Aquabacterium sp. OR-4: one gene and its partners. The protein of the gene in region 1 interacts with the protein of each later gene in a pairwise test. Links are inferred from orthologs where the notes say so. Each region holds a gene or a part of one and is shown in the gene's direction. Other genes may lie near its edges.

What was found.
Region 2: the proteins of ndk (region 1) and N4G63_RS02955 interact in binary tests that used the Escherichia coli proteins (3 or more experiments, as listed by UniProt). The link is inferred for Aquabacterium sp. OR-4 from one-to-one orthologs.
Region 3: the proteins of ndk (region 1) and N4G63_RS19680 interact in binary tests that used the Escherichia coli proteins (3 or more experiments, as listed by UniProt). The link is inferred for Aquabacterium sp. OR-4 from one-to-one orthologs.

Annotation. Positions count from the first base shown.
Region 1 is NZ_JAOCQD020000001.1:2,257,813-2,264,266, reverse strand. Bases 1,168-4,050 are described here. They hold ndk (nucleoside-diphosphate kinase), read left to right. Parts: upstream 1,168-2,336; coding sequence 2,337-2,765; downstream 2,766-4,050. Other genes in these bases: rlmN (dual-specificity RNA methyltransferase RlmN), read left to right, coding at 2,905-4,050; N4G63_RS09835 (pseudouridine synthase), read left to right, coding at 1,168-2,267. Outside these bases: more of N4G63_RS09835, read left to right, coding at 1-1,167; more of rlmN, read left to right, coding at 4,051-4,080; type IV pilus biogenesis/stability protein PilW, read left to right, coding at 4,077-4,880; N4G63_RS09815 (helix-turn-helix domain-containing protein), read left to right, coding at 4,873-5,862; ispG (flavodoxin-dependent (E)-4-hydroxy-3-methylbut-2-enyl-diphosphate synthase), read left to right, coding at 5,921-6,454. UniProt on the Escherichia coli protein: Major role in the synthesis of nucleoside triphosphates other than ATP. The ATP gamma phosphate is transferred to the NDP beta phosphate via a ping-pong mechanism, using a phosphorylated active-site intermediate.
Region 2 is NZ_JAOCQD020000001.1:723,501-730,038, forward strand. What follows is about bases 3,369-6,335. They hold N4G63_RS02955 (uracil-DNA glycosylase), read left to right. Parts: upstream 3,369-4,435; coding sequence 4,436-5,236; downstream 5,237-6,335. Other genes in these bases: trpD (anthranilate phosphoribosyltransferase), read left to right, coding at 3,369-3,565; trpC (indole-3-glycerol phosphate synthase TrpC), read left to right, coding at 3,585-4,382; tuf (elongation factor Tu), read left to right, coding at 5,733-6,335. Also shown: trpE (anthranilate synthase component I), read left to right, coding at 1-828; N4G63_RS02935 (aminodeoxychorismate/anthranilate synthase component II), read left to right, coding at 847-1,437; ltaE (low-specificity L-threonine aldolase), read left to right, coding at 1,437-2,501; more of trpD, read left to right, coding at 2,531-3,368; more of tuf, read left to right, coding at 6,336-6,538. UniProt on the Escherichia coli protein: Excises uracil residues from the DNA which can arise as a result of misincorporation of dUMP residues by DNA polymerase or due to deamination of cytosine.
Region 3 is NZ_JAOCQD020000002.1:1,703,927-1,710,394, reverse strand. What follows is about bases 1,131-4,027. They hold N4G63_RS19680 (5-formyltetrahydrofolate cyclo-ligase), read left to right. Parts: upstream 1,131-2,230; coding sequence 2,231-2,824; downstream 2,825-4,027. Other genes in these bases: N4G63_RS19670 (carboxyl transferase domain-containing protein), read left to right, coding at 3,936-4,027; N4G63_RS19675 (OmpW/AlkL family protein), read right to left, coding at 3,009-3,632; N4G63_RS19685 (TfoX/Sxy family protein), read right to left, coding at 1,661-2,050; N4G63_RS19695 (LysR substrate-binding domain-containing protein), read right to left, coding at 1,131-1,151. In the rest of the region: N4G63_RS19700 (glutathione S-transferase family protein), read right to left, coding at 1-83; more of N4G63_RS19695, read right to left, coding at 156-1,130; more of N4G63_RS19670, read left to right, coding at 4,028-5,570; N4G63_RS19665 (hypothetical protein), read left to right, coding at 5,610-5,738; N4G63_RS19660 (GNAT family N-acetyltransferase), read left to right, coding at 5,735-6,468. UniProt on the Escherichia coli protein: Involved in the removal of 5-formyltetrahydrofolate.

The DNA of each region.
Region 1 (6,454 bases):
TGGTGGCCGAGCCGGTGGCCGAAGCCGACGTGGCGCCCGCACCTGCCGCCAAGCGCACCCGGCGCAAGGCCGCCGCGCCGGCAGCCGAGCCGGCTGAAGCCGCTGCGGCACCCGCGGCGCCGGCCGCCGCCGAGCCGGCCGCTGCCCCGTCGCCTGAGCCGGGCGCCGATGCCGTGGCCGACGCACCCGCGGCCAAGCCGGCCCGCACACGGCGCCGTACAGCGGCTGCTGCCGAGCCGGCAGCCGAGGCGCCGCTGGCTGCCGCCGCACCGGTGGCGGCCGCTGAGCTGCCGCAAGCGCCGGCCGCGGTGCCTGCGCCTGCGCCGGCCGCGGCCGGGCGTGCCCAGGCTGGCGCGGCCGCCGATGCCGCCAGCGCGCCCGCCGAGGCCACCGAGGCCGCCGCAGCGGCGGATGGGGCGGCAGGTGGCGAAGCAGGTGGCGAACCCGGCGGCGCAGACGCTGGCGCCGATGGCGAAAGCCGCCGCAACCGCAATCGCAACCGCCGCCGTGGCCGGCGTGGCGAAGGGCGTGGCGACGAGGGCGGTGATGCCGCCAGCGCCGGCGCGGCCGATGAATACACCGTGGTCACCGTGCAACCCGGCGCCAGCGACGATGGCGACGATGACGACGACGAACCCATGGTGGTGCCGCCCGAGGCGGCCGTGGTGGGCGACGACAACGGCGGCCCGCGCCCGGTGGGTCTGGACGTGGGCGAGGCTTTCGCCGATGTGCTGTCGGGTGCCTACGACGCCGCGGCCGGCGAAGCCCCGCCGCCGCCCGACGCCGACAAGCGTGTGCTGGCCGCCGACCCCGATGCGCCCAAGCTGCACAAGGTGCTGGCCCAGGCCGGCATCGGCTCGCGCCGCGACATGGAGCAGCTCATCGCCGAAGGCAAGGTGCAGGTCAATGGCCAGGTGGCTCACACCGGCCAGCGCATCTCGTTCGGTGACCGCATCAGCGTGGCCGGCCGGCAGATCAAGGTCCGCATCGCGCCCCTGCCGGCGCGTGTGCTGGCCTATCACAAGCCGGTGGGCGAAGTGGTCACGCACGACGATCCGCAGCACCGCCCCACGGTGTTCCGCCGCCTGCCGCGTCTGCCTCAGGGCAAGTGGCAGTCGGTCGGCCGGCTCGACATCAACACCGAAGGCCTGCTGCTGTTCACCAACTCGGGCGAACTGGCCAACCAGCTGATGCACCCGCGCTTCGGCGTCGAGCGCGAGTACGCGGTGCGCGTGCTGGGCTCGCTGGACCAGGAGCAGCGCCAGAAGCTGATCGATGGCGTCGAGATCGATGGCCAGCGGGCGCAGTTCACGTCGATCGAAGACGGCGGCGGCGAAGGCGTGAACCACTGGTACCGCGTGGTCATCAACGAAGGCCGCAACCGCGAGGTGCGCAAGCTCTTCGACAAGGTGGGCCTGGCGGTCAGCCGGCTGATCCGCATCCGCTACGGCTGCGTGGTGCTGCCGCGCGGCCTGAAGCGTGGCGTGCATGTGGCGCTCAACGTGGCCGAGGTGGCCGAGCTGCGCCGTGCCGCGGGAGGCCGCGAGCCGGTGCGCGGTGGCCGTGACGGGCGCGATGGGCGTGAGGGCCGCGATGGGCGTGACGGTCGCGATGGGCGTGACGGCCGCGATGGCCGCGAAGCACCGCGCGACGGCGAACGCGATGGCCGCCGTGGTGACGGCCCGCGTGGCAAGCAGCGCGGCCAGGACCGCGGCGAGCGCAACGACCGGCCGCAGGAGCGTGGCCCCAAGCAGGGCGGCCAGCGCGGGCAGGGCCAGCAGGGCCAGGGCCAGCCGGCCGGGCCGCAGGAGCGCCGTGAGCGCCCCGACCGTGCAGAACGTGCCGACCGGGGTGATCGCGCCGAGCGTCCGCCGCGTGACCGCGAGTCGGACGAGTTTGCGCGCATCCCGAACCCGCTGATCCAGACCTTCGACAAGCGTGCCATCCGCGAGGCGCGCCAGCCCAAGCGCGAGTACGCCGAGGACGGCCCGATCCCGAACCCGCTGGAGCAGACCTACGACAAGCGCTTCGTGCAGAAGCAGAACCCGTTTGCCCGCAAGGGCAAGGGCGGCGGCGGTGGTGGCGGTGGTGGTGGTGCTGGCGGCGGCCAGCCCGACCCGATGAAGACCTCGGTGGGCTACATCGGCGCCGATGCCTTCGTGCGCAAGTTCCAGAACGACAACCGCGGCGGCGGCGGTGGAGGTGGAGGTGGTGGTGGTGGTGGTGGTGGTGGTGGTGGTGGTGGTCGCAAGCGCGGCCGCCGCTGACCCGGTGCTTTCACCCCGTCGCGCTAGAATGCGCGGTTAACCCTCAAGTCCTTGATTCAGGAGCATTTCATGGCCATCGAACGCACCCTCTCGATCATCAAGCCTGACGCCGTCGCGAAGAACGTGATCGGCCAGATCTACGCCCGCTTTGAAGGCGCCGGCCTGAAGGTCATCGCCGCCAAGATGGTGCACCTGTCGCGTGGCGAAGCCGAACAGTTCTACGCCGTGCACAAGGCCCGTCCGTTCTTCAAGGACCTGGTCGACTTCATGGTCTCGGGCCCGGTGATGATCCAGGCGCTGGAAGGTGAAGGCGCCATCGCCAAGAACCGTGAGCTGATGGGCGCCACCGACCCCAAGAAGGCCGAGAAGGGCACCATCCGTGCCGACTTCGCCGACTCGATCGACGCCAATGCCGTGCACGGCTCGGACGCCCCGGAAACCGCCGCTGTCGAAGTGGCGTTCTTCTTCCCCGGCATGAACGTCTACGCTGGCCGCTGAGCTTGGCTCCCCCCGAAGCGCCTTCGGCGCCTCCCCCCAGGGGGCGCCGCCAGCGGCCCGGCGGAGCCGGTTCCGCGGCGGCCGCTGGGTGGGCTGCGGTGCTTGGCGGATCGGGTAGCCTTTCTCGCTGCTCTGTACCGTGAGCCTGGTCAACCTGCTCGACTTCGATCTCGACGCGCTGACGGCGTGGTGCGGGACGCTGGGCGAGAAGCGCTTCCGCGCCGTGCAGCTGTTTCGCTGGATCCACCAGAAGGGCGCGCGCGATTTCGACCAGATGAGTGATCTGGCCAAGTCGCTGCGCACCAAGCTGCAGGGCACGGCCGTCATGCGGCCGCTGCCGGTGGCCAGCGAGCAGGCCTCGGCCGACGGCACGATCAAGTGGCTGTTCGACGTGGGCGCGGGCGATGCCGTCGAGGCGGTGTTCATCCCCGAGGACGACCGTGGCACGCTGTGCATCAGCTCGCAGGCCGGTTGCGCCGTGGGCTGCCGCTTCTGCTCCACCGGCCACCAGGGCTTCAGCCGCAACCTTGGCACGGGCGAGATCCTGGCCCAGCTGTGGTTTGCCGAGCACCATCTGCGCCAGCGCCTCAAGCTGCCCGCTGGCGAACGCGCCATCACCAACGTGGTGATGATGGGCATGGGCGAGCCGCTGCAGAACTACGCTGCGCTGGTGCCCGCGCTGAAGGTGATGCTCGACGACCATGGCTACGGCCTGTCGCGGCGGCGCGTCACCGTGTCGACCTCGGGCGTGGTGCCCATGATCGAGCGCCTGAAGGCCGATTGCCCGGTGGCGCTGGCCGTCTCGCTGCACGCGCCCGACGACGCGCTGCGCGACCAGCTGGTGCCGCTGAACCGCAAGTACCCGCTGGCCGAGCTGTTTGCGGCCTGCCAGGGCTATCTGGCGGCGGCGCCGCGCGACTTCATCACCTTCGAGTACTGCATGCTCGACGGCGTGAACGATTCCCCCGAGCAGGCGCGGCAGCTGATCGCGCTGGTGCAGGGCCGTGCCGGTGCGCCGCGCGTGCCGTGCAAGCTCAACCTGATTCCGTTCAACCCCTTCCCGGCCTCGGGCCTGCACCGCTCGCCGCGCGAGCGGGTGCTGGCCTTTGCCCAGGTACTGCAGGACGCCGGCATCGTGACCACCATCCGCAAGACCCGCGGCGACGACATTGCCGCCGCCTGCGGGCAGTTGGCCGGCGAGGTGCAGGACCGCACCCGCGCCGCCGAGCGCCTGACCCGCCCGGAGGTGCAGGTGGTGCGCCTGGTGCCCGGTGCGGCCAAGCCGCCGCCCGCGGCCGGGCCCGCCGCGCCATGATGCGCGCCGCCGCTGCGGGGGTCGTCCTGGCCGCTGGCCTGCTGCTGGCGGCCTGTGCCGCCGGCCCGGAGCGCCTGCCGGCCGATGAGCCGCGCGCCATCGCCACCGCCTCCGACCAGACCGATGTCGACCGCCGCGCGCAGGTGCGGCTCGAACTGGCCAGCGCCTACTTCGGTCGCGGCCAGCTCGACACCGCGCTGGACGAGGTCAAGCAGGCGCTTGCCATCAACCCGCAGTCGGCCGATGCCTACGGCCTGCGTGCGCTGATCTACGGCGCCATGGGCGAGAGCCGGTTGGCCGAAGACAGCTATCGCCGCGCATTGGCGATCAACCCGCGCGACGGCGGCCTGCTGCACAACCAGGGCTGGTTCTATTGCCAGCAGAACCGCCAGGCCGAGGCTCAGGCGCGTTTTGCCGAGGCCCTGGCCCAGCCGCAGTACCGCGATGTGGCGCGCACCCAGCTGGCGCGCGGCATCTGCTTTGGCCGCGATTCGCGCTGGACCGAGGCCGAGGGCGCGCTGATGCGCGCCTACGAGCTCGACCCCGCCAACCCGGCCGTGGGCATCAACCTGGCCGAGGTGCTGTACCGGCGTGGCGAGCTCGAGCGCGCGCGCTTTTACGTCGGGCGTCTGAACGACAACCCGGCGCTGGTGAATGCCCAGACCCTGTGGCTGGCCGCACGCATCGAGCACAAGGCCGGCCGCATCCAGCCGGCGCGACGCCTGGGCGACCAGCTGCGCTCGCGCCATCCGCAATCGCCCGAAGCCGCGCTGTACGAGCGCGGGCAGTTCGATGACTGAAGCTTCTGTCTCGCCGGGCTTGTCGCCTGCCCATGCCGCTCAGGCCGTGACTGCCGATGCCGCGGCGGCCGGCGCCATGCTGCGCCAGTTGCGCGAGGCGCAGGGCATGCACATCGCCGCGCTGGCCACGGCCATCAAGGTCACGCCGGCCAAGCTGGATGCGCTGGAGGCCGGTCGCCTGGGCGAGCTGCCCGACCTGACCTTTGCCCGCGCGCTGGCCCAGACCGTGTGCCGCGCACTCAAGGCCGATGCAGCGCCGGTGCTGGCGCGCATGCCCGGCGCAGTGGCCAGCCGCCTGGAGCGCGTGGACGAAGGCCTGAACACGCCGATGCCCGAGCGCGGCCATGGTCTGGCCTGGGGCGCCTGGTCGACCTGGTCGGCCTGGTCCGAATGGGCGCCGTGGCGCCGGCCCGTGCCCTGGCTGGCGGCCTTGCTGCTGTTGGCAGCGGCCGCGTTCGTGCTGGTGCCACGCCAGCTGGCCGAACCGCTGGGCGCCACGCTGCCGGGCGGCGATGCCGCCTCGCCGGCGCCGGCCGTGCTGCCTGGTGCGGTACCGCCTGGTGCAGTGCCGCCTGCTGCGGCACAGACCGCTGCCGTGCCGGCCGAGCCGGTGCAGGCCGCCGCGCCGCTGGCCGCGCCGCTGGCCGAGCCGGTGCCCGCGGCGTCGGCGGCTGTGTCGGCGGCCGTGCCCGCGGCCGAGAGCCCGGCCACCGCGGTGGCTGCGCTGCCAGGGGCCGCGGCAGCCTCGGGCGTGCTGCAGATGCGCGCCGTGCAGAACACCTGGGTGCAGGTGCAGGACGCCCAGGGCCGCGTGCTGGTTGCCCGCACCTTCAGCGCGGGTGAGAGCATGGCCTTCGACGGCCCGGCACCGCTGAAGCTCAGAATCGGCAACGTGGCCGGCACCGAGCTGGTGTTCCAGGGCCGGCCGGTGGATTTGTCGAAGTTCCGCCGCGACAACGTGGCCTCGCTGTCGCTGCCCTGAGCCGCCTGTCATCCGCGCGCCCGCGGGCGCCCCTTCGCGTCGCCAACCCGATTTCGCCATGAGCCTCGAAGACGTCTTCAACCTGCCCCTGGTGGTCCCGGCCAGCCCGGCGCCGCGCCGCAGCCGCCAGGCCCGCGTGGTGTGGGGCAGCCGCGTGGTCACCATCGGTGGCGACGCGCCGGTGCGGGTGCAGTCGATGACCAACACCGACACGGTGGACGTGATCGAGACCGCCATCCAGGTCAAGGAGCTGGCCCAGGCCGGCAGCGAGCTGGTGCGCATCACGGTCAACACGCCCGAGGCGGCGCAGGCCGTGCCGCACATCCGCGAGCAGCTCGACCGCATGGGCATCGACGTGCCGCTGGTGGGCGACTTCCACTACAACGGCCACACCCTGCTGACCGAGTACCCGGCCTGTGCCCAGGCGCTCAGCAAGTACCGCATCAACCCGGGCAACGTGGGCAAGGGCGACAAGCGCGACCGCCAGTTCGCCGCCATGATCGAGGCCGCCGTCAAGTACGACAAGGCGGTGCGCATCGGCGTCAACTGGGGCAGCCTCGACCAGGAACTGCTGGCCGCCATGTACGACGCC
Region 2 (6,538 bases), 1.5 Mb from region 1 along the record:
CTGTCGCAGCCCGAATACGAGCGCATGGTCGAGCGCACCAAGGACTACATCGCCGCCGGCGACTGCATGCAGGTGGTGATCGGCCAGCGCCTGAAAAAGCGCTACACCGAAAGCCCGCTGAGCCTGTACCGCGCACTGCGCTCGCTGAACCCGAGCCCGTACATGTACTACTACGACATGGGCAGCTTCCAGATCGTGGGCGCCAGCCCCGAGATCCTGGTGCGCGAGGAGGCCACGCCCGAGGGCCAGAAGGTCACCATCCGCCCGCTGGCCGGCACACGCCCGCGCGGTGCCACGCCCGAGCGCGACGCCGCGCTGGCGGCCGAGCTGCAGGCCGATCCCAAGGAGCGGGCCGAGCACCTGATGCTGATCGACCTGGCGCGCAATGACATCGGCCGCATCGCCAAGACCGGCACGGTGAAGGTGACCGAGGCCTTCGAGATCGAGCGCTACTCGCATGTGATGCACATCGTCAGCAACGTCGAAGGCCTGCTGAAGGACGGCATGAGCAACATGGATGTGCTCAAGGCCACCTTCCCGGCCGGCACGCTGAGCGGCGCGCCCAAGATCCGCGCCATGGAGATCATCGACGAGCTGGAGCCCGTCAAGCGCGGCATCTACGGCGGCGCCTGTGGCTACCTCAGCTTTGCCGGCGACATGGACGTGGCCATCGCCATCCGCACCGGCATCGTGCAGAACAACACCCTGTACGTGCAGGCCGCGGCCGGCGTGGTGGCCGATTCGGTGCCGGCGATGGAGTGGAAGGAAACCGAGCACAAGGCGCGCGCCCTGCTGCGCGCCGCCGAGCTGGTGGAAGAAGGCTTCTGAGGACGAAGGAGAACGACCATGCTGTTGATGATCGACAACTACGATTCCTTCACCTTCAACCTGGTGCAGTACTTCGGTGAGCTGGGCCAGGACGTGCGCGTGATCCGCAACGACGAGATCACGGTGGACGAGATCGGTGCGCTCAAGCCGCAGTACCTGGTGCTCTCGCCTGGCCCCTGCTCGCCGGCCGAGGCCGGCGTGTGCGTGCCGGCCATCCAGGCCTACATCGGCAAGCTGCCCATCCTGGGGGTGTGCCTGGGCCACCAGAGCATCGGGGCGGCGCTCGGCGGCAACATCGTACGCGCCAAGACCCAGATGCACGGCAAGGCCGATGTGCTGAGCACCGACCAGCAGGGCGTCTACCTGGGCCTGCCCAGGCAGTTCAACGTGATCCGCTACCACTCGCTGGTGATCGAGCAGGCCAGCTGCCCGAAGGAGCTGGTGGTCACGGCCACCAGCCAGGACGGCGAGATCATGGGCGTGCGCCACCGCGACCTGGCCGCCACCGATCAGCCGCTGGAAGGGGTGCAGTTCCACCCCGAGAGCATCCTGTCGGAGCACGGCCACGCGATGCTGCGCAACTTCCTCAACTTGGGCCGAGGCGCCTGATGAGCGGCGTGGCCTACGGATCCGGTATCGGCACCCGTGCCGCCGGCCCGGTGGTTGATCTGCGCAGCGACACGGTGACGCGGCCCACCGCGGCGATGCGTGCGGCCATGGCCGCCGCCGAGGTGGGCGACGACGTGTTCGACGACGACCCCACGGTGCATGCGCTGCAGGCCCGCATCGCCGCGCTGCTGGGCAAGGAGGCCGCGCTGTTCATGCCCAGCGGCACGGCCAGCAACCTGTGCGCGCTGCTCACCCATGGCACGCGCGGCGACGAGTACATCGTCGGCCAGCTGGCGCATTGCTACCGCTACGAGGGCGGCGGCGGCGCAGTGCTGGGCGGGCTGCAGCCGCAGCCGCTGGCGATGCGCCCCGACGGCACGATGGACCTGGCCGACATCGCCGCGGCCATCAAGCCCGACGACCTGCACTTCGCCCGCAGTCGCCTGCTGTGCCTGGAGAACACCTGGAACGGCAACGTGCTGCCCGCCACCTATGTGGCCGAGGCCACCGCGCTGGCCCATGGCCGCGGCCTGGCCACGCACCTGGACGGCGCGCGCCTGTTCAACGCCGCCGTGGCCTCGGGCGCAGTGCCGGCCGCACTGGCGCACGGCTTCGACACGGTCAGCGTGTGCTTCAGCAAGGGCCTGGGCGCGCCGGTGGGTTCGGCCCTGGTCGGCCCGGCGGAGTTCATCACCCGTGCGCGGCGCTGGCGCAAGGTCACCGGCGGCGGCCTGCGCCAGGTGGGCCTGCTGGCCGCCGCGGCGCTGCATGCGCTGGACCACCATGTGGCGCGTCTGGCCGACGACCATGCCCGGGCCCGTCGCCTGGCAGACGGCCTGAGCGGCCTGCCGGGCCTGAGCGTGACGCCGCCGCAGACCAACATCGTCTTCGCCAGCCTGCACGGCGTGGCCGAGGGCCGCGGTGCGGCGCTGCTGGCCCACCTGGCCACGCGCGGCGTGCTGGCCACCGGCCTGATCGGCCTGCGCTTCGTCACCCACCTCGATGTCGACGATGCCGGCATCGACCGCGCCGTTGCCGCGGTGCGCGAATTTCTGCTGTCCTGACCCCCTGAACCGCTGCCAGGAGATCCGCCATGCCGATCACCAACACCGAAGCCCTGACCCGCGTCATCGAGCACCGCGAGATCTTCCACGACGAGATGCTGGCGCTGATGCGCCGCATCATGCAGGGCGAGATGTCGCCGGTGATGATCGCGGCCTTTGCCATCGGTCTGCGCGTCAAGAAGGAAACGGTGGGCGAGATCGCCGCCGCCGCCCAGGTGATGCGCGAGTTCGCCACGCCGGTGGCGGTGGCCGACCGCACGCACCTGGTCGACATCGTCGGCACCGGCGGCGACGGCTCGCACACCTTCAACATCTCCACCGCGTCCACCTTCGTGGCGGCCGCGGCCGGCGCGCGCGTGGCCAAGCACGGCGGGCGCAGCGTGTCGTCCACCTCGGGCTCGGCCGACGTGATCGAGGCCCTGGGCGCACGCATCGACCTGAAGCCCGAGCAGGTGGCCGCGTGCATCGCCGAGACCGGCATCGGCTTCATGTTCGCGCCCAACCACCATGCGTCGATGAAGCATGCCGCGCCGGTGCGCAAGGAGCTGGGCGTGCGCACCCTGTTCAACATCCTGGGCCCGCTGACCAACCCGGCCGGCGCGCCCAACACGCTGCTGGGCGTGTTCCACCCCGATCTGGTGGGCATCCTGGTGCGCGTGCTGCAGCGCCTGGGCGCCGAGCATGCGCTGGTGGTCTACGGCATGAACGGCATGGACGAGGTCTCGCTGTCGGGCGAGACCCTGGTGGGCGAGCTCAAGAACGGCGAGGTGCGCGAGTACGTCGTGCACCCCAGCGACTTCGGCCTGCCGGTCTACGACAGCCGTGTGCTGCGCGTGGCCAACCGCGACGAATCGGTGCAGTGCATCCAGCGCGCGCTGGCCAACGAGGACGGCCCGGTGCGCGACATCGTGCTGCTCAACGCCGGTGCGGCGCTGTATGCGGCCGGCGTGGCCGCCAGCGTGGCCGAAGGCGTCAAGCGTGCCCGCGAGGCCGTGGCCTCGGGCGCGGCAGTGGCCCGGCTGAACCAGTTTGTCGCCGCCACGCAGCGCCTGGGCGCTGCCTGACCGTCCAGAGGAACTCGCCATGTCCGACATCCTGAACAAGATCGTCGAGGTCAAGTGGACCGAGGTGGCCGCTGCGCGCGCCGCCGAATCCGAGGCCGCGCTGCGCATCCGCGCCGACGAGGTCAACCGACTCAACCCGCCACGCGGTTTTGCCGCGGCGCTGCAGGCCAAGGTGGCCGCCGGCCTGCCGGCCGTGATTGCCGAGGCCAAGAAGGCCAGCCCCAGCAAGGGCGTGATCCGCGCCGATTTCCGCCCCGCCGACATCGCCGCCAGCTACCAGCGCGGCGGCGCGGCCTGCCTCAGCGTGCTGACCGACCGGCCGTTCTTCCAGGGCTGCACCGAATACCTGCAGCAGGCGCGCGCCGCCTGCACGCTGCCGGTGATCCGCAAGGACTTCCTCGTCGACCCCTACCAGGTGCTGGAAGCGCGGGCAATGGGTGCCGACGCCATCCTGCTGATCGCCGCATGCCTGGCCGATGCGCAGATGGCCGAGCTGGAAGCTTGCGCTGTCGAGCTGGGCCTGGATGTGCTGGTGGAGGTGCACGACAGCGACGAGCTCGAGCGCGCGCTGCGCCTGAAGACGCCGCTGGTCGGCATCAACAACCGCAATCTGCGCACCTTTGACGTGTCGCTCGACACCACGCTGGGCCTGCTGCCGCGCGTGCCTGCCGACCGCCTGCTGGTCACCGAATCGGGCATCGTGGGCCCGGCCGATGTGCGCCGCATGCGCGAGGCCAACGTGCACGCCTTTCTGGTGGGCGAGGCCTTCATGCGCGCCGACGACCCGGGTGCCGAGCTGGCCCGGCTGTTCGCGTGAGGCGCGGCTCGGCAGCGCCGGTCGACATGGCCGCGCCAGCGGCAACCCGCGCAGTGGCCGGATCGGCGCAGGCCAGCCTGTTTGACGCGCCGGCCGGCGCCGCCCCGGCGCCTCCGCCAGCCGCCAGCAACCGCCTGGCCGAGCCGATCGATGCCGTGCTGGCGCATGCCGCCACCAGGCTGGGCGACTGGGCGCCCTTGATCGCGGCCTGGGCGGCATCGGCCGAAGGCCAGGCGCTGCGCCGCTTCATTGCCGGCCGCCAGGCCGCCGGAGCCACGATCTACCCGGCCGACGTGTTCCACGCCCTGCGCCTGACCCCCCGCGCCGCGGTGCGTGTGGTGATCCTGGGTCAGGACCCTTACCACGGCCCCGGGCAGGCCGAGGGCCTGGCCTTTTCGGTGCCCGCCGGCCAGCGCATCCCGCCCAGCCTGCGCAACATCGATGTCGAGCTGCAGCGCGATCTGGGCCTGCTGCCGCCGGCGCACGGCCAGCTGTCCTGCTGGGCGCGCCAGGGCGTGCTGCTGCTCAACACCACCCTCACCGTCGAGGACGGCCAGCCGGCCAGCCACGCCCGGCAGGGCTGGGAGGCGCTGACCGACGCGCTGATCCGCGCCACCGCCGCCGACGCGGGCGACAAGGCCTACCTGTTGTGGGGCGCACATGCGCAGGCCAAGCGGGCCTTGATCGACGCGGCCGGTGCCGGCCGGCACCGCGTGCTGTGCGCCAACCACCCCTCGCCCTTGTCGGCGCGCCGCCCGCCCGTGCCCTTCATCGGCTGCGGGCATTTCGCGGCGGCCCAGGCCTTCGCGGCTGAGCGCCATGCCGACCTGCCGCGGCTGGACTGGCGGCGCTGAACGGCCGCGGGGCTTCAGAACGCCAGCCCAGCCGGCAGTCATTGTTGTGTCATGGAAACTCTGCTATAGTCCTCAGTTCTTCGCCGCGGAGGGGTGCCCGAGTGGCTAAAGGGGGCAGACTGTAAATCTGTTGGCTTACGCCTACGCTGGTTCGAATCCAGCCTCCTCCACCAAGCGAAGAAAAAATTGTTGGGCCTTGATGCGCGGCACGCGAGTGCATCGGGGTATGGCAAGGCGGGAGTAGTTCAATGGTAGAACCTTGGCCTTCCAAGCTAATGACACGGGTTCGATTCCCGTTTCCCGCTCCAGCGTGCGGATGGTTCTTTGAAGTCGGTACCGGATTGCGCCTTGTCGGGTTCAATCCTGTGTCGACTGCCCATGTGGCTCAGTGGTAGAGCACTCCCTTGGTAAGGGAGAGGTCGCGGGTCCGATTCCCGCCATGGGCACCACCTATCATTCTCTTCATTTACCTGTTTGATCGCGAGGAGCGCGCAACATGGCAAAGGGCAAGTTCGAACGTACCAAGCCGCACGTGAACGTGGGCACGATTGGACACGTTGACCACGGCAAGACGACGCTGACGGCGGCGATCACGACGATTCTGGCCAAGAAGTTCGGCGGCGAGGCCAAGGCCTACGACCAGATCGACGCAGCGCCCGAAGAGAAGGCGCGCGGCATCACGATCAACACCGCGCACGTCGAGTACGAGACGGCCAACCGCCACTACGCGCACGTGGACTGCCCGGGCCACGCCGACTACGTGAAGAACATGATCACGGGTGCGGCGCAGATGGACGGCGCGATCCTGGTGTGCTCGGCCGCTGACGGCCCGATGCCCCAGACCCGCGAGCACATCCTGCTGGCGCGTCAGGTGGGCGTGCCCTACATCATCGTCTTCCTGAACAAGTGCGACATGGTCGACGACGCCGAGCTGCTCGAGCTGGTCGAAATGGAAGTGCGCGAGCTGCTCAGCAAGTACGACTTCCCGGGCGACGACACCCCGATCGTCAAGGGCTCGGCCAAGCTGGCCATCGAAGGCGACACCGGTGATCTGGGCGAGCAGGCGATCTTCCGTCTGGCCGATGCACTCGACAGCTACATCCCGACGCCCGAGCGCGCCGTGGACGGTGCGTTCCTGATGCCGGTGGAAGACGTGTTCTCGATCTCGGGCCGCGGCACGGTGGTGACCGGTCGCGTCGAGCGCGGCATCGTCAAGGTCGGCGAAGAAATCGAGATCGTGGGCATCCGTGCCACGGTCAAGACCACCTGCACCGGCGTGGAAATGTTCCGCAAGCTGCTCGA
Region 3 (6,468 bases), on another replicon or contig:
AAGGCGATGCCCTTCTCGCGCATCAGCACCCAGGGGCGCATGGACCAGGACGAGTAGTTCTTGTTGCCGATGTACAGCTTCATCGCGGGGCTCCGGGGGTGGGGGGATGGCTGTGCATGCTAGGCGGGCCGGTGCCGCCCGGGGGTGAGATTTCGTCATGGGCTTGATGCGCCGGACGCATCCGCCGGCAAGCTGCGCGCACCCGGACTGCCATAGGGATCGGACGCCGCGCCGGGGTTGGCCAGCGCCGTGCGGGTGAGCGCCGCCTCGTCGCGGATCCAGGCGATGAAGGCCTGCAGCTCGGGCCGCAGCCGCGCGCCGGGCAGCGGCAGCAGCCAGTAGGCGGCCGGGCTGTCCACCCGCCCGGCCGGGCCGAAGGGCTCGACCAGCTCGCCGCGCGCCAGCGCGTCATGCACCAGGGCCATGCGCGCCAGCGCGATGCCCTGGCCGGCCAGCGCGCCCTGCACCTGCTGGTGGGTGTAGTTCAGGTAGATCCAGCGGCGCGGCTCGAGCAGCGGCTGACCGGCCTCGCGCAGCCAGCGCCGCCAGCTCAGATAGACGGCGCTGGGGCGGTGGTCGTCCTCCTCCAGCAGCGCGTGGCCGGCCAGATCGGCCGCGGCGGCCAGCGGCGGCGCCTGGCCGCTGCGTGCCTGGGCCAGCAGCCAGGGGCTGGCCACCGGCGTGAGCCGCTCGCCGAACAGGCGCTCGGTCTCGGGCGTGCTGGCCACGTCGTCAAAGCCGTAGCGCAGCACCAGATCGACCTCGGGGTCGTCGAGCTCGGTCATCTTGTCGCTGGCGCTGATGCGGATGTCGATGTCGGGGTGGCGCTGCTGGAAGGTGGGCAGGCGCGGCAGCAGCCACAGCGTGGCGAACGAGGCAAAGGTCGACAGGTTCACATGCCGCCGCCCCTGCGCCACGCGGATCTGCCGCACCGTGCGGTCGATGCGCTCCAGCGCCGGCATCACCGCCTGGCGCAGGGCCTCGCCGGCGGCGGTGAGTTCCACCCGCCGCGTGCCGCGGTTGAACAGCGTGGCCCCCAGCTCCTGCTCCAGGCCCTTGATCTGGCGGCTGATGGCCGACTGGGTGAGAAACAGCTCGTCGGCCGCGGCGCTGAACGACAGCCGCCGCGCCACGGCCTCGAAGGCGCGCAGGCTGTCAAGCGCCAGCGGCCGGCGCGGGCCGGCCGCGCCGCCGGGCCGGGTGGGCGGGGTGCCGGGCGCGCGGGGGAGTCAGTATTCATTCCGTTCTCGCATCAAAGCCGGGCGCCGATCGCATTGGACTGGCCGGCGCCGCATGCCGATCATCTTGCCATCGACAGCGCCATGCCCAACCGGGCCGGCACCGGCCTCTCACCGCAGGAGATCATCATGAAGTCCACGCATCAATCCCCCGCATCGTCCAGCAGCCTGCAGCCGTTGGGCCGGGTGCCGCGCAGCCTGCGCCTGGCCGGCGCCAGGCGCCTCGAGGTGGCCCAGCCCGGCTGGCTGATGGTGCACGAGGGCCGGGTGTGGCTGACCCGCGACGGCGGCGGCGACGACCATGTGCTGGCCGCCGGCCAGCGCCTGTGGCTGGGCCGCGGTGTGCGCGTGGTGGTCGACTCGTGGCAGCCGGCCGTGGCCGCGTGCCTGGGCTGGCAGGCCGATGCGGTGGCCGCCGGCGCTCAGCGCCTGGGCGTGCCCGTGGCGCGGCGGCGCGGCGCCGCCGGTGCGGCAGCGGCGCTGGGTGCGGCCGCGGCGGCGGTGGCCTGGGCCGCGGCGGCGCGGGTCTTTGCCGCCCTGGGAGGTGGTTTGCTGGCCGCGGCGCGCAGCGCCGAGGCCAGGGCCAGCCGCGCCCAGGGCTGCATGGCCGCGGGCGAGTCCATGGCCGCGTCGGGCGCGCTCCAGTAACTGGTGAGCACGCGGCGGCCGGTGCGGGTGGCATAGCCGAAGGGCTGGCCGCCGGCGGCCGCGAACGCCGCCTGGCTCAGGGCGTCGGCCTTCAGGTACAGGCGCTGGTCGATGATCAGCGCGACCATCAGCGCCTCGATGAACAGGCCGTGGCCGCCAAACATGCGCCGTGCCTGTGGCCGCCCCAGCGAGGCCAGCAGCTCGAGGCAGTGGGCAGCAAACGCGGCATCGGCGGCCATGGTGGCGCGCAGTGTAGGGCGGGCCCGTGACAGCGTGAGCGATGTCGCAGCGGCGCAGGTGCCCGAGCTTGGGCGTGGGCCGGGCGCGCGGGCCACAATCCGGCCATGAGCTCCGAACGCCGTTTCCGATTCGACCAGCCCTCGCGCGACAAGCCCACGCTGCGCAAGCAGCTGCAGGCCGAGCGCCAGGCCATGGTGGACCGCCACCAGCGCAGCGTGCACCTGCAGGAGGTGATGCAGGTGTGGCTGCTTGACCGGCCCGAGGTGGCCATCGGCGCCTACTGGCCGATCAAGGGTGAGTTCGATGCGCTGCCGGCGCTGTACCGCTGGAGCGAGGTGAGCGGCGAGCGCATGCTGGGCCTGCCGGTGATGGACCGCCAGACCAAGCAGCTGCGCTTTCACGCCTGGTTTCCGGGCTGCCCGATGGAAGAAGACGCCTACGGCATTCCCAAGCCCAAGGACACGGTGCAGTTCCAGCCGCAGCTGCTGATCATTCCGCTGGTGGGTTTCGGCCCCGGCGGCAACCGCCTGGGCTACGGCGGCGGCTTCTACGACCGCACGCTGGCCGCGCTGCAGCCCCGGCCGGTGACCGTGGGCCTGGGCTTTGCGCATGGCTACATCCCCTGGCTCGAGATGGAGCCGCACGACGTGCCGCTGGACGCCATCCTTACCGAAGACGGCGTGGCCTGGGAGGCGTAGCTCACCCCCCTGCGGGCTGACGCCCGCCCCCTCAAGGGGGCACCCACCCTGGGCCCGGCAGAGCCGGGCCTCGGTGGTCGCTGGGTTGCGCTGGAATCCTGCAACGACCTTGCAATGACAAACGCCGCCCGAGGGCGGCGTTTGTCATCGTCGGTCGTGTCTCGTGTCTGAACGCGTCAGCACATCAGAAGCGCTTGCCCACGCCCACGCCGACCAGCAGCGGGTCGACCTTGAACTTGCCGTGGTCGACGCCGCCCACGTAGACGGTGGTGCCGATCTGCACCTTCTTCACGTCCACGTTCAGCAGCCAGCCACCGCCCAGCGGCACGTCGGCGCCCACCTGGGCGGCCAGGCCCCAGCTGTTGTGCTTCAGGCCCACCGCGCCATTGAGGATCTTCACGGCCGAGATGTTGGTGTAGTTCACGCCTGCGCCCAGGTAGGGACGGAAGCCGCCCAGGCCGGTGAAGTGGTACTGCACGGTCAGCGTCGGCGGCAGGTGCTTGAAGGTGCCGATCTGGGCGCGCGCGCCGTCTTCGTCCAGCGCGGTGAGCTTCTGCTTTTGCGGGTAGGTCAGGATCAGCTCGGCCGCCAGGTTGGGCGTGAAGAAGTAGCTGATGTCGAGTTCGGGAATGGTCTTGTTGTTGATCTGCAGCTTGGCGTCCAGATCGGTGCTGTCCTTGTTGGCCGAGTCCAGGTAGACGGCACGGGCGCGCACGATGAAGTTGCCGGTGTCCTGCGCCTGCACGGGCAGGGCGCTCACGGCGGCGGCGGCGGCGGCGATGGCGATCAGGGAGCGAATGGCGGTCATGCTGTTTTTCCTCAGGGTTGCAGTCCAGCAGGCCCGCTTTGCACCGGGCCCGTGAACGCATTGCACGCTGCCGGTCGGCGGCGGCCCTTGGCCCAGCGCAAGCCGCCGCCCGCCGCATGCCTCTGGCCACCAAGGGTTTGACCTGAGGCAAAGCGGGGTGATGCGGTGGCGCAACAGCGCGACTTGCGTCCTGCCACCCGGCCAGGCGCAAGCACTCAATTGACGTTTACGTAAACGTCACTTGATAATCCCGCCGCACACTCGACCCCACATCACATCCAGATCGCAAGCGCCGGAGACCGCATGGCCGTTCTGCAGAGCAAGCTCAATCCCCGCTCGCAAGAGTTCCGCAGCCACGCCGAGGCCATGCAGGCGCTGGTGGCCGATCTGAATGCCCGCCTGGCCAAGATCGCCGAAGGCGGTGGCGCCGATGCCCGCGCCAAGCATCTGGCGCGCGGCAAGCTGCTGCCGCGCGAGCGGGTCGAGCGTCTGCTCGACCCCGACACGCCCTTTCTCGAGATTGCGCCGCTGGCCGCGCTGAACATGTATCCCGAGAAAGACGGCCAGGGCGGCACGCGCGACGCCGCGCCGTCGGCCGGCCTGATCGCCGGCATCGGCCGCGTGGCCGGGGTCGACTGCGTGATCGTCTGCAACGACGCCACCGTCAAGGGCGGCACCTACTACCCGGTCACGGTCAAGAAGCACCTGCGCGCGCAGGAGATCGCGGCGCAGAACGGCCTGCCCTGCATCTACCTGGTCGACAGCGGCGGCGCCAACCTGCCCAACCAGGACGAGGTGTTTCCCGACCGCGATCACTTCGGCCGCATCTTCTACAACCAGGCCAACCTGTCGGCGGCCGGCATTGCGCAGATCGCCGTGGTGATGGGCAGTTGCACGGCCGGCGGCGCCTATGTGCCGGCGATGAGCGACGAGACCATCATCGTCAAGAACCAGGGCACCATCTTTCTTGGCGGCCCGCCGCTGGTGAAGGCGGCCACCGGCGAGGTGGTGAGCGCCGAAGACCTGGGCGGTGGCGACGTGCACACGCGGCTCTCGGGCGTGGCCGACCACCTGGCCGAGAACGACCTGCATGCGCTGGCCCTGGCGCGCCAGAGCGTGGGCCGGCTCAACCGCAGCAAGCCCCAGCCGCTGGCCTGCGTGCCGCCGCGGCCACCGCGTTTTGCCGCGGAAGAACTGCACGGCGTGATCCCCACCGACACGCGCAAGCCCTTCGATGTGCGCGAGGTGATTGCGCGCGTGGTCGACGACAGCGCGTTTGACGAGTTCAAGGCCCGCTACGGCGCCACGCTGGTGTGCGGCTTTGCCCACATCGAGGGCATGCCGGTGGGCATCGTGGCCAACAACGGCATCCTGTTTGCCGAGAGCGCCAACAAGGGCGCGCACTTCATCGAGCTGTGCTGCCAGCGCAAGGTGCCGCTGGTGTTTCTGCAGAACATCACCGGCTTCATGGTCGGGCGCAAGTACGAGAACGACGGCATCGCCCGCGCCGGCGCCAAGATGGTCACCGCGGTGGCCTGCGCCGCGGTGCCCAAGTTCACCGTGATCATTGGCGGCAGCTTCGGCGCCGGCAACTACGGCATGTGCGGCCGCGCCTACAGCCCGCGCCTGCTGTGGATGTGGCCCAACGCGCGCATCAGCGTGATGGGCGGCGAGCAGGCCGCCAGCGTGCTGGCCACCGTCAAGCGTGACGGGCTCGAGGCCAAGGGCGGCAGCTGGAGCGCCGACGATGAAGAAGCCTTCAAGGCGCCCATCCGCCAGCAGTACGAACTGCAGGGCCACCCCTACTACGCCAGCGCCCGGCTGTGGGACGACGGCGTGATCGACCCCGCCGACACCCGCCGCGTGCTGGCCCTGGGCCTCAGCGCGGCGCTCAATGCGCCGATCCCCGAGACCCGCTTCGGGGTGTTCCGCATGTGATGTGCATGATGTGCTGGATGGCTCACCTGGACACACACCATGCGCACCCACATTGACCTCGACCTCGACCCCGACATCAACATCGCCAACGGGCCACTCGACGCCGCCCGCGCGGGCAAGGGTTTCGAGCCGGCGCGCGGCCTGCGCACCTGGGGGCATCGCGCATGAACGGTTTCAACCTGCGCGTATTGCAGCCCGCTGACTCGCTGGCCGAGCTGACCGCGCTGCTGCACCGCGCCTATGCGCCATTGGGCGCGGCCGGCATGAACTTCACCGCCGTGAACCAGACCGAGGCCCAGACCGCCGAGCGCGTGCGCCACGGCCAGTGCCTGGTGGCCGAGCGCGATGGCCGGCTGATCGGCACGGTCACGGTGAACGGCGCCTTCGATCCCAACCAGCAGGCCTGGGCGCGTGCCACGCCGTGGTTCTACCGCAGCGATGTGGCCCACTTCCACCAGTTCGCGGTGGCGCCCGAGCAGCAGGGCGAAGGCGTCGGCAGCGCGCTGCTGGCCGGTGCCGAGGCCTGGGCCCGCAACCATGGCCACCGCGCGCTGGCGCTCGACACCGCGGTGCCGGCCGCCGCGCTGCGCCAGCGCTATTCCCGCGCCGGCTTCGAGGTGGTGGACGAGGTGCACTGGCGCGGCAAGACCTACCGCAGCGTGGTGATGCTCAAGCCCCTGGCCTTTGACGGCGAAGGCCAGCCGCTGCCGCCGCCGCAGGCCGGTGACGCGCAACACCAGGCCGCCGTGGTGCGCACCCTGTGGGCGCATTTCCAGGCGCGCGACTGGCCCGCCGCGCGCCGCCTGCTGCACGACGACGCGCAGCTGCACTGGCCGGCCAGCGGCGAATGGCTGCTCGACGCCGACGCCATCGTGCGCGTGCAGGCGGTCTACCCCGA